DNA from 3 places in the Yoonia sp. GPGPB17 genome. Region 3 is predicted to be linked to each of the others. Evidence: riboswitches for the same ligand, from Rfam matches in the RefSeq annotation. Region 3 holds a riboswitch; each other region holds the start of a gene.
What was found. A riboswitch is a leader RNA that binds a small molecule or an ion and turns the genes downstream of it on or off. The one in region 3 is predicted to bind glycine.

Region 1: linked by a shared signal. The riboswitch ahead of QTO30_RS22210 (FAD-dependent oxidoreductase) and the one ahead of QTO30_RS16695 (D-amino acid dehydrogenase) in region 3 are both predicted to bind glycine.
Region 2: linked by a shared signal. The riboswitch ahead of gcvT (glycine cleavage system aminomethyltransferase GcvT) and the one ahead of QTO30_RS16695 (D-amino acid dehydrogenase) in region 3 are both predicted to bind glycine.

What each region holds. Positions count from the first base shown of each region.
Region 1 is NZ_JATACI010000005.1:95,151-99,440, reverse strand. It holds gene QTO30_RS21855 (hypothetical protein) at 227-1,261, opposite strand; gene QTO30_RS21850 (hypothetical protein) at 1,821-2,648, opposite strand; glycine riboswitch at 2,829-2,915, shown strand; gene QTO30_RS22210 (FAD-dependent oxidoreductase) at 3,038-3,604, shown strand; gene QTO30_RS22205 (FAD-dependent oxidoreductase) at 3,529-4,272, shown strand; gene bhcB (beta-hydroxyaspartate dehydratase BhcB) at 4,283-4,290, shown strand, end outside.
Region 2 is NZ_JATACI010000002.1:319,252-323,541, reverse strand. It holds gene gcvP (aminomethyl-transferring glycine dehydrogenase) at 1-1,799, opposite strand, end outside; gene gcvH (glycine cleavage system protein GcvH) at 1,812-2,171, opposite strand; gene gcvT (glycine cleavage system aminomethyltransferase GcvT) at 2,186-3,310, opposite strand; glycine riboswitch at 3,467-3,551, opposite strand; gene QTO30_RS01965 (VOC family protein) at 3,725-4,153, shown strand; partial or broken gene QTO30_RS22010 (DUF1194 domain-containing protein) at 4,234-4,290, shown strand, end outside.
Region 3 is NZ_JATACI010000002.1:3,168,816-3,173,105, reverse strand. It holds gene pyrF (orotidine-5'-phosphate decarboxylase) at 1-128, shown strand, start outside; gene QTO30_RS16705 (NfeD family protein) at 162-437, opposite strand; gene QTO30_RS16700 (SPFH domain-containing protein) at 437-1,330, opposite strand; partial or broken gene QTO30_RS16695 (D-amino acid dehydrogenase) at 1,373-2,616, opposite strand; glycine riboswitch at 2,727-2,814, opposite strand; gene QTO30_RS16690 (NUDIX hydrolase) at 2,910-3,347, opposite strand; gene QTO30_RS16685 (DNA polymerase IV) at 3,373-4,290, shown strand, end outside.

The DNA.
Region 1 (4,290 bases), on a different contig from region 3:
ATGGAACCGCTACGCGTAACGAGTTGGAAACGCCACGGCGTATTCGACATGGCTCGACACCGAAGTAGAAGATCTGGCAAGTCCGTGCTAGGTTTTCTCCCAAAAACCGCCAAATAAGGAGGCTCTGTGGTCGATCTCGCGGACGTTGACGCGCATGGATGGTCACGAGCGCCCCGAAAGAGACCCAAGAACCGCAGAAAATCACCGGCAATCAGAGAACTTTGCCTCACAGTCCGCGTCTCCGGTGCAGGCCGATCAGGCTGCCGATCAGATTAAGTTTGCCGCGATTATGCGCCTTGATCATCCCGCGCAAGGCCCCGCCGGGGTTCATGACGGGAGCTGTCGGGTGATCCCGGTTCGCATCAAGAAGCATGACACAAAGAGCGGCCGGGACGCGCCCCATACGGTCGCAAGCAGCGGCCCAGGCTGTAATATTAATCCCGAGTGGCGCGACCCTAGCATTCGCCGCTTCGACAAAGGCGTATTCCGGTCGGTCGCCACTTCGGACCTGCATCTCGAATTTGAAGTCCTCGCTCGCTAAGGTGACCGCATGATCCAGTCCGTATTGTCCTGAGAAAAGCTCTTGAAGCGCCAAGGTTTCCGTCTCAAGCTCTTTTTCTTTGCAATCGACGGGTCCGGTAGGACCCGGAGCAGAATAATTTGAGTGCGCGGGCTTGCCCGCGCTCCGTTTATCGACATTGGCGTTACATTTTTCAGAGATATTCATCTGAATGTCCTCTTGTATAAAGGACCGGAAGGTATCTTCCGGTTCACAAGAAGAATCAGCATGGTTTTCGATCCAAACTGTCAGCCTTGTGCACAGGTCTGTTGCCGCGTCGACATGCTGAGAAAGCCGGGCTTCGCTCATACTCAGAAGCGTATCGGTACGGGGCCATGTTTCACGCTCGGCGATCATCTCCTGAACGTCGTCGGACAGAAGATCGTCGGGTGACAGACGCGCCAGTTCATCGCGGAAGGTGGCCCACTGGACACTGCGTGTCGCTCTGAGGGTCTTCTCAAGTGTGCGGAGATGGCGGGTCGAGATCCCGAGCTTCTGGGCAAAGCTCTCCTGGCGCCCGTAGAAAATCGGCTCCTTGCCAGGGTCGATCCAGGCGTCAGCCTCGGTGCATCCGATCAATCGTGTGAGAATGTCGGTGAGCCGCGGGCCAAGCCCGATGTCGCGGCCAATATCTGCCATCAGCGCGATCACATCGCGTCTGGAAAATCCCGGTGGAAGGGACGGAAAGGGGTCTGTCCTCATATTCTTGTCCTCTCATCTGCTCGTTGGACAAGACGGCGACAGGCAAATCCTCATTGTTCGCACAAATGCGTTTTTGCTTGCCTGTATGATTCTGGGGGTGTTATGTTCATCTCGATTTAACACGATGCAGAGTTGGCGCTCTGTGATCATAGCGCCTCCGGAAGGTTCACCGCCTTGCGGGGTTTTGCTTTTCTAGGGCTCTGGTTCTCCTTTCATCTTTGGGCAGACAGTCGCTGCCGGTTTGGTTGGGTATGGACCCAGGTCTGGCCTAATGGGGTTTTGATGAGCCAGACCAAGACGAACTTCACCTGTTCGCACGGATGCGTTTTTTCTTGATCGAAGGGGCAGGGGGTGGTAAAACCAGATCAACAGCACCGCTGATCGAGAAGTTGGCGCTTCTTGGTTTTTGAGCCCCTCGTTAAGGCCGCCGCCTTGCGGGGGTTTGCGTTTTTGGCTGCTCGCCTTCTGCCCCCTTTCGGTTCTTGTTTTGTACAACAGGCATACTATCTCTAGCTGCCTGTCGTAAATACGGTTTTGTCTTGGATCAGCGCCACCATATTTAGTAGTTAACCTGCTCGAAGCCGTAATTTCCTTCATAATCACGCCATTCCACGAAAACAGAGCGATGGAAGATGCCGGGGCAGTTCGAGCCAAAACCTGCCGTTCCAACATGCGCCTCTGGCAGAGCGGCGACAGAGCTTCGTGTCCAACGGAAATCGCCTTGTGTACCATAGGTGCCCATGCGGACGTTATCTGACCGATTGCAATCACCGTCGCTACCAGACTCCCACTGGCGCACATAGCGCGCATCGAAAACGCGAATGGAGCGAACGAAATTGAACTCTGCTCCGCTGATGTCGATGTCCGCTCGATCTTGGACAAGCTGAAGTGCGAACCCCTCCGGCAATGGAGCCGCGTTACCACCGGTCAAGCGAACAACGGCGGGTTGCGGCTCCATGCCGTCCGTGAGTGGGGGCGCTTGAAATGTCGGGGCAGGTGCCCCGGCCATTCGGCCATCAATGCCTGTGACTGGGGTGCCTGCCTCATCCACGGGGAAGGATTGCAGCGGCGCGGTTTGCTCCAGCTCGAAGAAGATTTCGTAAATCCGTTCGCTGGTCAAAGTGTCGGGATCGACGGTGTAGGCCGCGCCCGTAGGGCAGCGCCATATCTGCAAGGGTGGTTCGACAGGCCATGGTGTGATGCGGCGAATGAATTCGACGCGGGCTCTTGCGCAGGGAACGGATGCGGGCCATCCACCGGATAGGCACAAGAGAATGGCGCAGTCGATTTGATAGGTCTGGGCCTCGGCACGTTGCGGTGCAGCGGTGATGCTGGCTGCTGCGAGCGCTGCAACGGCCAAGGCTGAGGATTTGAGCATATTCAGCATGGGGCCTCCTTGATGCGCGCGTGAGAGACTTCTTTCAATAATACGGTTTTCGCAAAATAATACGGTTTTGATAAGTCTCGTTAAACAGCGCCTAGGTTTGTAGGTCGCACTGGGCAGCGCTTGAAAATATCAATCTTCTACGGAAAGGAGTGCATTGTAAATTTTCCTACACAGCGGTATAAAGGGCTTGCGGGAGAGACGATTTGATTCGTCGCCGAAGGAGCAACCGCCCCGGAAACTCTCAGGCAAACGGACCGCGCAAAGTACAATTCTCTGAAAAAGAGGGCTCTGCCTTCTGCCGATGGTGTAAACGGGCAAGCTCGTGAATCTCTCAGGCCAATGACAGAGGGGGCAACTTAACTGCCGCATTCAGCGGTTTAGGAGTTGCCATGATTGCAAGACCAGGAACTGTCGCTGTGATTGGGGCCGGAGTGACCGGCGTTACCACGGCCTATCAGTTACTTAAACGTGGGTTTGATGTGACCCTGTTCGAGCGTAACAGGCATGCCGCGATGGAAACCAGTCTAGGCAATGGCGGCCAGATTTCGGCGTCCAATGCGGAGGTGTGGAATTCTTGGGCCAATGTAAGCAAGGGCATCCGGTGGATGTTGACCAAAGACGCGCCATTGCTGGTTGGCCCGTACCCCAGCTTTCACAAGATCAGTTGGATGACGTCTTTCCTGCGGGCCATCCCGAGCTACGAGAAGAACACTATTCGCACCGTCGAACTTGCCTTGGCCGCACGCGACGCGTTGCTCGGCATGGCGGCGGATGAAGGCATAGACTTTAATCTTGAAAAGCGCGGAATTCTGCATTTCTACGAAACAAAGGCAGAATTTGAGGCAGCGGCGCGGGTCTCGGAACTGCTGGCCAAGGGTGGATTGACGCGCCTTCCGGTGACGACGGAAGAGATCTCCGCAATCGAACCGACACTGAAAGGTGTGGGCTATGCTTAAGCTTCTATACTGAGTCCGATTTCACGGGTGACATTCACAAGTTCACCACTGGGTTGGCGGACGCTGCAGAAGCACAAGGCGCGACGCTGCAGTTCGAAACGGATATTCTTGATGTTGCATCGACTGATGCAGGTATGCGGGTGGATTTTGGGGTCGAGGGCGCGAAAGATAGCGCGATCTTTGACCGGGTCGTGATCTGCGCAGGCGTGATGTCTAAAAAGCTGGCTCGTCGTTTAGGCGAAAACGTGAACATCTATCCGGTTAAGGGCTACTCGATCACGGTCAACCTGAACGATGAAAAGGCCCAGAACGCCGCGCCTTGGGTCAGCCTACTGGACGACAAGGCAAAAATCGTGACGAGCCGCTTGGGTAAAGACCGTTTCCGGGTGGCAGGCACCGCTGAATTGTCTGGTTACAACCGCGACATTCGACAAGCGCGGATTGAACCCCTGGTTAAGTGGTGCAACCGCCACTTCCCCGAGATGAGCACGCGCAGCGTTGTGCCATGGTCAGGTCTGCGTCCAATGATGCCGAATATGCTGCCGCGCGTTGGTCCAGGCAAAGACCCGCGCGTTCTTTTCAACACGGGACACGGCCATCTGGGTTGGACGCTGTCGGCGGCTACGGCCTGCATGGTCGCCGACATGGCCCAAAAGCAAGCTGCATAAGGAATTGCCAATGAATAT
Region 2 (4,290 bases), 2.8 Mb from region 3:
TTCGTGCCATGTGCGCTCATCGGGATCAGGCAGATGTCGCGTTGCCCTTCCCCGTTTGTCTGGTGGTATCTGGCGATAGACAACAGCCCGGCATATTCGCCCTGCGCGCCAGAATTCGGCTGCATCGAGATCGCGTCATAGCCCGTCACATCGCAGAGTTTGGCCGACAGATCGTCGATCATTTCAGCGTAACCCAGCGCCTGATCTTTGGGGCAAAACGGATGCAGCAAGGAAAACTCGCGCCAGCTAACGGGCATCATCTCGGCCGCAGAATTCAGCTTCATCGTGCAAGAGCCCAGTGGGATCATCGCACGGTCCAGCGCAAGATCACGGTCCGCAAGCCTGCGCATGTAGCGCATCATTTCGGTCTCGGCCCGGTTCATGTGGAACACCGGATGGGTCAGGAAATCACTGGTCCGGATCAGCTTGTCCGGCATGTTGTAGTGGGGGGTATAGTCCTTGTCCTGGCGTGTGATGCCAAAGGCGCGCCAGACTTTCTCGATCGTCGCAGGGCGGGTGCGTTCATCCAGCGTAATCCCGACAGCAGTTTTGCCCACAGCGCGCAGGTTAATCCCCTCGTCCACGGCAGATTTCATCACGGCGGATTGCAATGGGCCCACATCCACGGTGATCGTGTCAAAGAAAGTCGCTGGACGCACATCGAAACCACCCTGCTTCAGACCTTCCGCCAAACGGGCGGTCTTGCGGTGAATACGCTGGGCGATCGCCCGTAATCCCTCTGGCCCATGAAAGACGGCGTAGAAGCCCGCCATGACGGCCAGCAAAGCCTGCGCCGTACAGACATTCGACGTCGCTTTTTCGCGCCTGATATGCTGCTCGCGGGTTTGCAGTGATAAACGGTAAGCCCGGTTGCCATGACTGTCGATAGACACGCCTACAATACGGCCCGGCATGTTGCGGGCATAGGTGGATTTTGTCGCCATATAGCCAGCATGAGGGCCCCCATAGCCGACAGGCACGCCAAAGCGTTGCGTTGTGCCGACAGCGATATCGGCGCCCATGGCACCGGGTTCTTTCAACAGCGTCAGTGACAGCGGATCAGCCGAGATGATGCCAATGGCTTTGCTCTCGTGCAGCTTGGAAATGTGATCGGTGAAATCGCGCAGGTGGCCATATGTGCCCGGATACTGAAAGATCGCGCCAAACACGGCTTCGGCATCAAGGTCATCAGGATTGCCAACTGTGATCTCGATCCCCAGTGGTGCCGCCCGCGTTTTCATCACCGCGATGTTCTGCGGATGACAGTTTTCATCAACAAAGAACCCTGTCGCCTTCGACTTGCTGACCCGCTGCGCCATCGTCATTGCCTCGGCGCAGGCCGTCGCCTCGTCTAGCAAGGATGCGTTTGCGATTTCAAGGCCCGTCAGATCGGACACCATTGTCTGAAAATTCAGCAGCGCTTCAAGCCAGCCCTGGCTGATTTCGGGCTGATATGGGGTGTAGGCGGTATACCACGCCGGGTTTTCAAGGATGTTCCGCTGTATCGCAGGCGGTGTGACCGTGCCGTGATACCCCTGCCCGATCAACGATGTCAGTACCTTGTTCTTGGACGCAGTGACACGCATATGATGCAACAGTTCACGCTCTGACTTGGGTTTGCCAAAGTCTAACGGTGTCTTCTGACAGATCTTAGCAGGCAGCGTATCGTCGATCAGCGCATCAATATCTTTCGCCCCAATCACCTGCAACATCTCGTCCATTTCAGCGGGTGATGGGCCAATGTGCTTAAAGCGATTGGCAAAATCATAGGGCAAATAGTCAGTTGGCGTGAAAGTCATCGGTCAGGTTCCTTAGGCAATCATCGCGTTATAAGCAGCTTCATCCATCATGCTGTCCAGTTGCGAGGGATCAGACGGTTTGATCTTAAAGAACCACCCCGCACCCATGGCATCGCTATTGGCAAGGCTGGGATCATCGGCAAGTGCCGTATTCACTTCAACAATCTCGCCGTCTACGGGGGCCATAATATCAGAGGCAGCTTTGACACTTTCGATCACGACGATCTCATCATCTTTGGCAACTGTTGCACCGACCTCGGGCAGTTCAACAAAGACCAGATCACCCAGTTGTGTCGTTGCATGCTCGGTAATACCGACAACATATGCGTCGCCCTCGGCGCGCAGCCATTCGTGTTCTTCAGTGTATTTCATGGTGTTTCTCCCTTTTATCGTTTGAAGTTGGCTGGTGTGAACGGCAATTTGGTGACGGTCAAAGGCTGGCGCTTACCGCGCAACTCGCCATAAACGCAGGTGCCGATGTCGGTATGTTCGGCCGTGACATAGCCCATCGCCATGGGCCCGCCGATCGTGGGGCCAAACCCGCCAGAGGTAATCGTGCCGATAGGGTCAGTTGCATTCTCATCAGCGTAAAGCGTGACGCCTTCACGCATCGGTGCGCGGCCATCAGGCCGCAGCCCGACACGCTTGCGCATCACCCCATCCTGAAGCTGGGCCAGAATGTGATCTGCACCCGGAAACCCGCCAGCGCGGCCCCCACCGCGGCGGCGCACCTTCTGAATGGCCCAGGTCAAAGCGGCCTCAACCGGCGATGTCGTCTCATCAATGTCATGGCCATAGAGGCAAAGCCCGGCCTCCAGCCGCAGGCTGTCGCGCGCGCCAAGACCGATTGGTTCGACATCCGCATGATCTAGCAGCGCCTGTGCGACCCTTGGGGCATCATCCGCCGGGACCGAAATCTCGTATCCGTCCTCGCCGGTATACCCAGACCGCGACACCCACGCCGCAACCCCCAACAGGTCAAGTGTTGCGACATCCATGAATGCCATATCCGCAGCACGTGCATCCAATGCGCTTAACACCGCTTCAGCGGCGGGACCCTGTAATGCCAGCAGCGCACGATCAGTGATTTCCGTGACCCTCAGTTCTGGCGCAAGTGTCGCTTGCATATGGGCGATGTCAGCCGCTTTGCAGGCCGCGTTGACAACCAAAAAGACATAATCACCACGGTTCGCCAGCATCAGATCGTCTGCGATCCCACCGGCTGCATTGGTGAAGAAACCGTAGCGCTGACGCCCCACTGAAAGACCAAGGATATCGACGGGTATGAGCCGCTCCAACCCTTTGGCAGCGTCGGCATAGCTTGCGCCCTGCACAACAACCTGCCCCATATGGCTGACGTCAAATAGGCCCGCCTTGGCACGGGTGTGCAAATGTTCCTTCATCACACCGAGGGGGTATTGCACAGGCATCTCGTAGTAAGCGAACGGAACCATCTTGGCCCCCAACGACACGTGCAATGCATGAAGCGGTGTTTTGTGCAGATCAGCCATGTCTTGCCTTTCTTCAGCCGACAAGACTTGCATCAAATCAAGCGGCACCTTCTTTGCGCCAAGCTAAACCTGCGCTTCGGTGCCTCCTCTGTCCACTTGCCTGAGATCGCTATCCCTTCGGCGGGTGCGCAAAGCACCACTCTCCAGAGTGTTTGTATCCTGACGCTGGTCCTGCGGCCTGAGAGTTTCCGAGGCAGTTGCTCCTTCGGCACCAGTTGTCTGGTTCTCCCAACATCAAGATGTATTTGTTTCGTATCGGAAACGGGCCCGCCGTGGCAAGCCATATCTGAACGAAAACACTCAAAAACGCGTTAACCCGTGTCAGCGTTGAGATCACGACAATGCCCAATCGGGCATTTACTGTCACGCTCGAACGGCTAGGCTATAGTGAATGCCAACCGACTGGAGAGCCTGATGTCCCTCAAATACCTGCACACGATGGTCCGCGTAAAAGACCTAGAAAAATCCATGGCCTTTTATGCTTTGCTGGGCCTGAAAGAAACCCGACGATTTGATCATGAAGGCGGACGGTTCACGCTTGTTTTCATGGCACCTCCGGGGCAAGAAGACTGCCCGGTCGAGCTGACTTATAACTGGGATGGCGATGATGCCCTGCCAGATGATAGCCGTCATTTCGGCCACCTCGCCTACCGTGTGTCGAATATCTATGAGACCTGTCAGCACCTGATGGACAACGGCGTGACCATCAACCGCCCACCGCGCGACGGACATATGGCATTTGTGCGTTCTCCCGATAACATCTCGATCGAGCTGCTGCAGGAAGGCGATGATCTACCCTCGGCTGAGCCTTGGGCAAGCATGGAAAATACCGGGCATTGGTAAGAGCTTGGCTTCTCTGCAGTCTTTGCTTGGCGGCGGCTCCGGTTGAGGCTTGCCGCCTTGCTTTGGTCTTGGCACTTGACGTGTCATCCTCGGTCGACGCTGAGGAAGACCAACTGCAACGCTATGGCTTGGCTGCT
Region 3 (4,290 bases):
CGATTGCGAATGGTGCGGATCATGTGGTTGTCGGAAGGCCCATCTGGCAGGCCGAAAATCCAAGGGCGGCGGCACAGAGCATTTTGGCCGAACTGGCGTCTCCCCAAGCAAAAACCCCCAACCGCTAAGGTCGGGGGTTTGCGTTTCAAATAGATGCGGACTTAGTTGTCGTTCACGTCAGTATCCCAGATTTTGACCTGACCGGTCTTCAATCCGAAATATCTCCGCATCGCCAGATAGGATATCAGCGACAGCACCGCAAAGATAACAAGTGTCAGTGCCAATCCTGTGCCTGAGACCCCGAACAGGATCAGTAATCCCATCATCGCGGCCCCGAGAGCGAACCCCAGAAAGATATAGCCGGGGATCAACACTTCGAGTGTTGCGAGGACAAGCGCCCCTGACATCCAAACCCACCATTCTGTCCAAAGTGGCATTATCCACGTCCTTTCAACATTGCGAAGGCATTTGAGAAAGCATCGACCGCATTGGCAGGCAAGACAACTGTCTGACTACCGTTGCCATCACCGAGCTTCTGCAAAGCCTCGACCTGCTTGAGCGCGACCTGATACTGCGCCGCTTCCAAACCATTTTCGGCAATCGCCACAGCAACCACCTGTGTCGCATAGGCTTCCGCATCCGCCAGAATACGACGCGCTTTCGCGTCCTGCTCGGCGGCATAGAGTTCGGCATCCGACTGCAGCTCGACCGCACGCTTTTGACCTTCAGCTTCGGTCACCTGCGCACGGCGTGCACGTTCGGCGTTCAGCTGTTGCAGCATCGCTTCGCGCGTCGCCTGATCAAGGTTGACGTCCAAGATCTCGGCACGCGTGACTTCGATCCCCCAATCATCAACCTGTTCAGCCACTTGCGAACGCACAGCATCAATCAGGTTTGAACGGTTTGCCTGCACTTGGTCCAACTCCATGCGGCCAATCTCGGAACGCACGATACCAGCAACTGTGGTCGAAATCGCACCATCGACGTCACGAATGCGATAGACCGTCTTCTCCGGCTCAATAATCCGGTAAAACACCGATGTCTCAACCTGCACCAGCACGTTGTCAGATGTAATCGCGTCTTGGTTCATTGAGGGCAACTGGCGCTCAAGGATCGAAACCTTGTGCCGCACGCGGTCCAGAAATGGCACAATAAAGTTGATCCCCGGCCCAAGGACCGAGCGGAGCCGACCAAGCCGTTCCACCACGTATTTCTCTGACTGCGGCACGATGCGAACACCGGCCATAATGCAGACGATAATGAACACCGCCAGCATGAGCCAAAGTATGTTTTGTCCAAAGAACTCAGCGAAAATATCTTCAATTGGCATACATCTGTCCCTCTATTGTTATGAAGGACAGATAGGTATGGTTCAGGCCGATTTCAATGTATGCTGTTGTATACTGTTACTTTTAAACCGTGCTGTGACTGTCGCGCCGATGGTATCTGCGGTGGCAGGGCTAAGCGTCCACCCAAGGTGGCCGTGGCCTGTATTATAGAACACACGATCGCTTTTCCCCGGCCCGACGCGCGGCATCATATTGGGCATCATCGGACGCAATCCGGCCCAAGGCACACAGCTTTCTGTGGATACGTCCGGGAAATGCTCTTCACACCATTTAATCAGTGGGCGGACACGACGTTCTAAGATGTCGCGATTCTCGCCGTTAAACTCAGCCGTGCCAGCGATTCGGAAGCGATTCTTGCCCAAACGCGACGATACGATCTTGGCCTTATCGTCCAACAACGACGTTGTCGGCGCTGCGGCCTGAGAAACCTCATCATTAAGGTTCACTGTGATCGAATAACCTTTGACCGGGTACACGTTCACGCGGTCACCCAACATCTGCGCGAACTTGCGGCTACCGACACCCGCAGACACGACAACCGCGTCATACCGGTCCTCTTGGCCGCATTCGACATGCACACCATCCGCACGCACATGCAGATCCGTAACAGGCGCGCCAAGTTTGAAAACAACACCCTGCTTCTTCAGCCAATCCGCCAGCCCGATAGTGAATTTGTGAATGTCGCCCGTGCTGTCGCTTTCAGTCCAGAAACCACCAATGATATCGCCACGAAGAGTGGGTTCTTTCGCCATCACTTCGTCGACGGTCAGCTCATGCCGTTCCAACCCGCCTTCCGCCAGCAGGCCATTAACCATCCGCGCATGCTTGAGGTCTTTCTCGGTCTTGTAAAAATGTAGGATGCTTAAGCAGGGCTGAAGTCAAAATCGACACCTGATTTATCCGCCATCTCGGCCAGCCCTGCGCGCGCAGCAACAGCCATTGCAGCCGTCTTCGTGGTATTAGACTTGTAACGAGGAATGTTGGCCAGAAACTCTGTCATCCAGCTGACCTTGTGCCAACCTGGGCGCGGGTTCACGAACAGGGGCGCATCACCCTCAAGCATCCATTTGATACCTTTCAGGACGGTGGACCATTGGTTCCAGACTTCCGCGTTTGACGCGCTCAACTGGCCTCCATTGGCAAAGCTGGTTTCCATCCCGGCGTAACGTTGACGGTCATAAACCGTGACGTCAAAACCGCGGATCATCAATGAATATGCAGTGGTTACGCCAGTGATTCCGGCGCCGAGAACAGCAATCGAAGGCATGGTAAATCCCCTTACCAAATGCCCCCACCGTCTGTTGTACCTGAGAGATTCGCCCTGATGCTTAAGCTTGCTCCTTCGGCGGACCACTCAAGGTCTCTCTTCGGTGTGTTGCACCCCAACCGGTCCTTTTGCCTGAGAGTGACCGGGGCGGTTGCTCCTTCGGCGCCAGACTGAACCGAACTCTCCCGGTCAGCGTGTTTCCTATTGGAAACCTCATAGACAGATTGCTGCACAAAGCAACAAGAATCTGCAGCCTGTTTCAGCGGCTCTCAAAAGCGTCTAGACCGTGTGATTTAAGTTGCGAACCCACCCGTCTCAGCTATCCAGCGCTGCAAGCGCGCGCAATAGGAGGGAACGCGATTAGGCAAATTCATAAAGGTGTCCAGATCGTAAAGTGCCCAGCGCTGCCCTTCATCGCCAAATATGATGTCTTCGACGGCGAATGGCGGCAACCAAGCGACAAAGAACGCGACCCATTTGCCCGGATCGTAGTTCGCAGGGAATGCGCTTTCCCAGAGCACCGCTGAGGGCGGCAGGACCAGCCCCAGCTCTTCCCGGGTCTCGCGTGCGACGGTCTCAAACGGGGTTTCACCGCCATCACGGCCTCCTCCGGGCAAGTCCCAAAGGTTGGGATAGGTGATATGATCGAAATCATCGCGCAGGATACTGATGATCTGGTTACCCAAAAACAGGGCAACCTTCGCCCCATCATGCGGCCCCGTTGTGTCCATATCCTGCGCCTCGTACACTGTGGGTATGCCCGCCCTTTGCCGTGATTGCCTGACCACATTCGACAGCGAAACCCGCTGTCTGAAATGCCGCAGCCCAAGGGTGACGCGGCACCCGGAGTTGTTTGACCTTACCATTGCCCACATGGATTGCGATGCCTTCTATGCATCTGTCGAAAAGCGCGACAATCCGGAACTGGCCGACAAGCCCGTGATCATAGGCGGCGGGCGGCGTGGCGTCGTCTCGACCGCCTGTTACGTGGCGCGGATCAAAGGCGTGAAATCCGCCATGCCGATGTTCAAGGCGCTGAAACTCTGCCCCGAGGCGGTGGTCGTGCGACCGAATTTCGATGCTTATGTCGCAGCCTCCAAGGCCATTCGCGAGATGATGGATGAGCTGACACCTGTCGTTGAGCCGCTGTCGCTGGACGAGGCTTTCATGGACCTGACAGGGACCGAACGCCTGCATCACGCGCCACCCGCTGTGATGCTGGCACGGTTGATCAAGCGCATGAAGGACGAGTTGGGGTTGACGGGCTCGATCGGCCTGAGCCACAATAAATTCCTCGCCAAGGTCGCCTCTGACCTCGACAAACCGCGGGGGTTTTCAATCATCGGGAAAGCGGAAACGACTGCCTTTCTGCGCCCCAAATCCGTGCGGCTGATCTGGGGGATCGGCCCTGCTGCGCAAAACAGCCTCAACAACGCTGGCATCCGCACATTCGATGATCTGCTGCGCTGGGATCGGCGTGACTTGCATGACCGGTTCGGCGGCATGGGCGAGCGGCTGTATAGCCTTGCGCGGGGTGAGGATGGACGGCGGATTTCATCGCATAGCCCCGTAAAGACGCTGTCGAACGAGACGACGTTTAATGAAGACACCGGTGACGTCGAAATCCTTGATGGCCACCTCTGGCGGATGGCTGAGAAGGTGAGCGCACGGGCA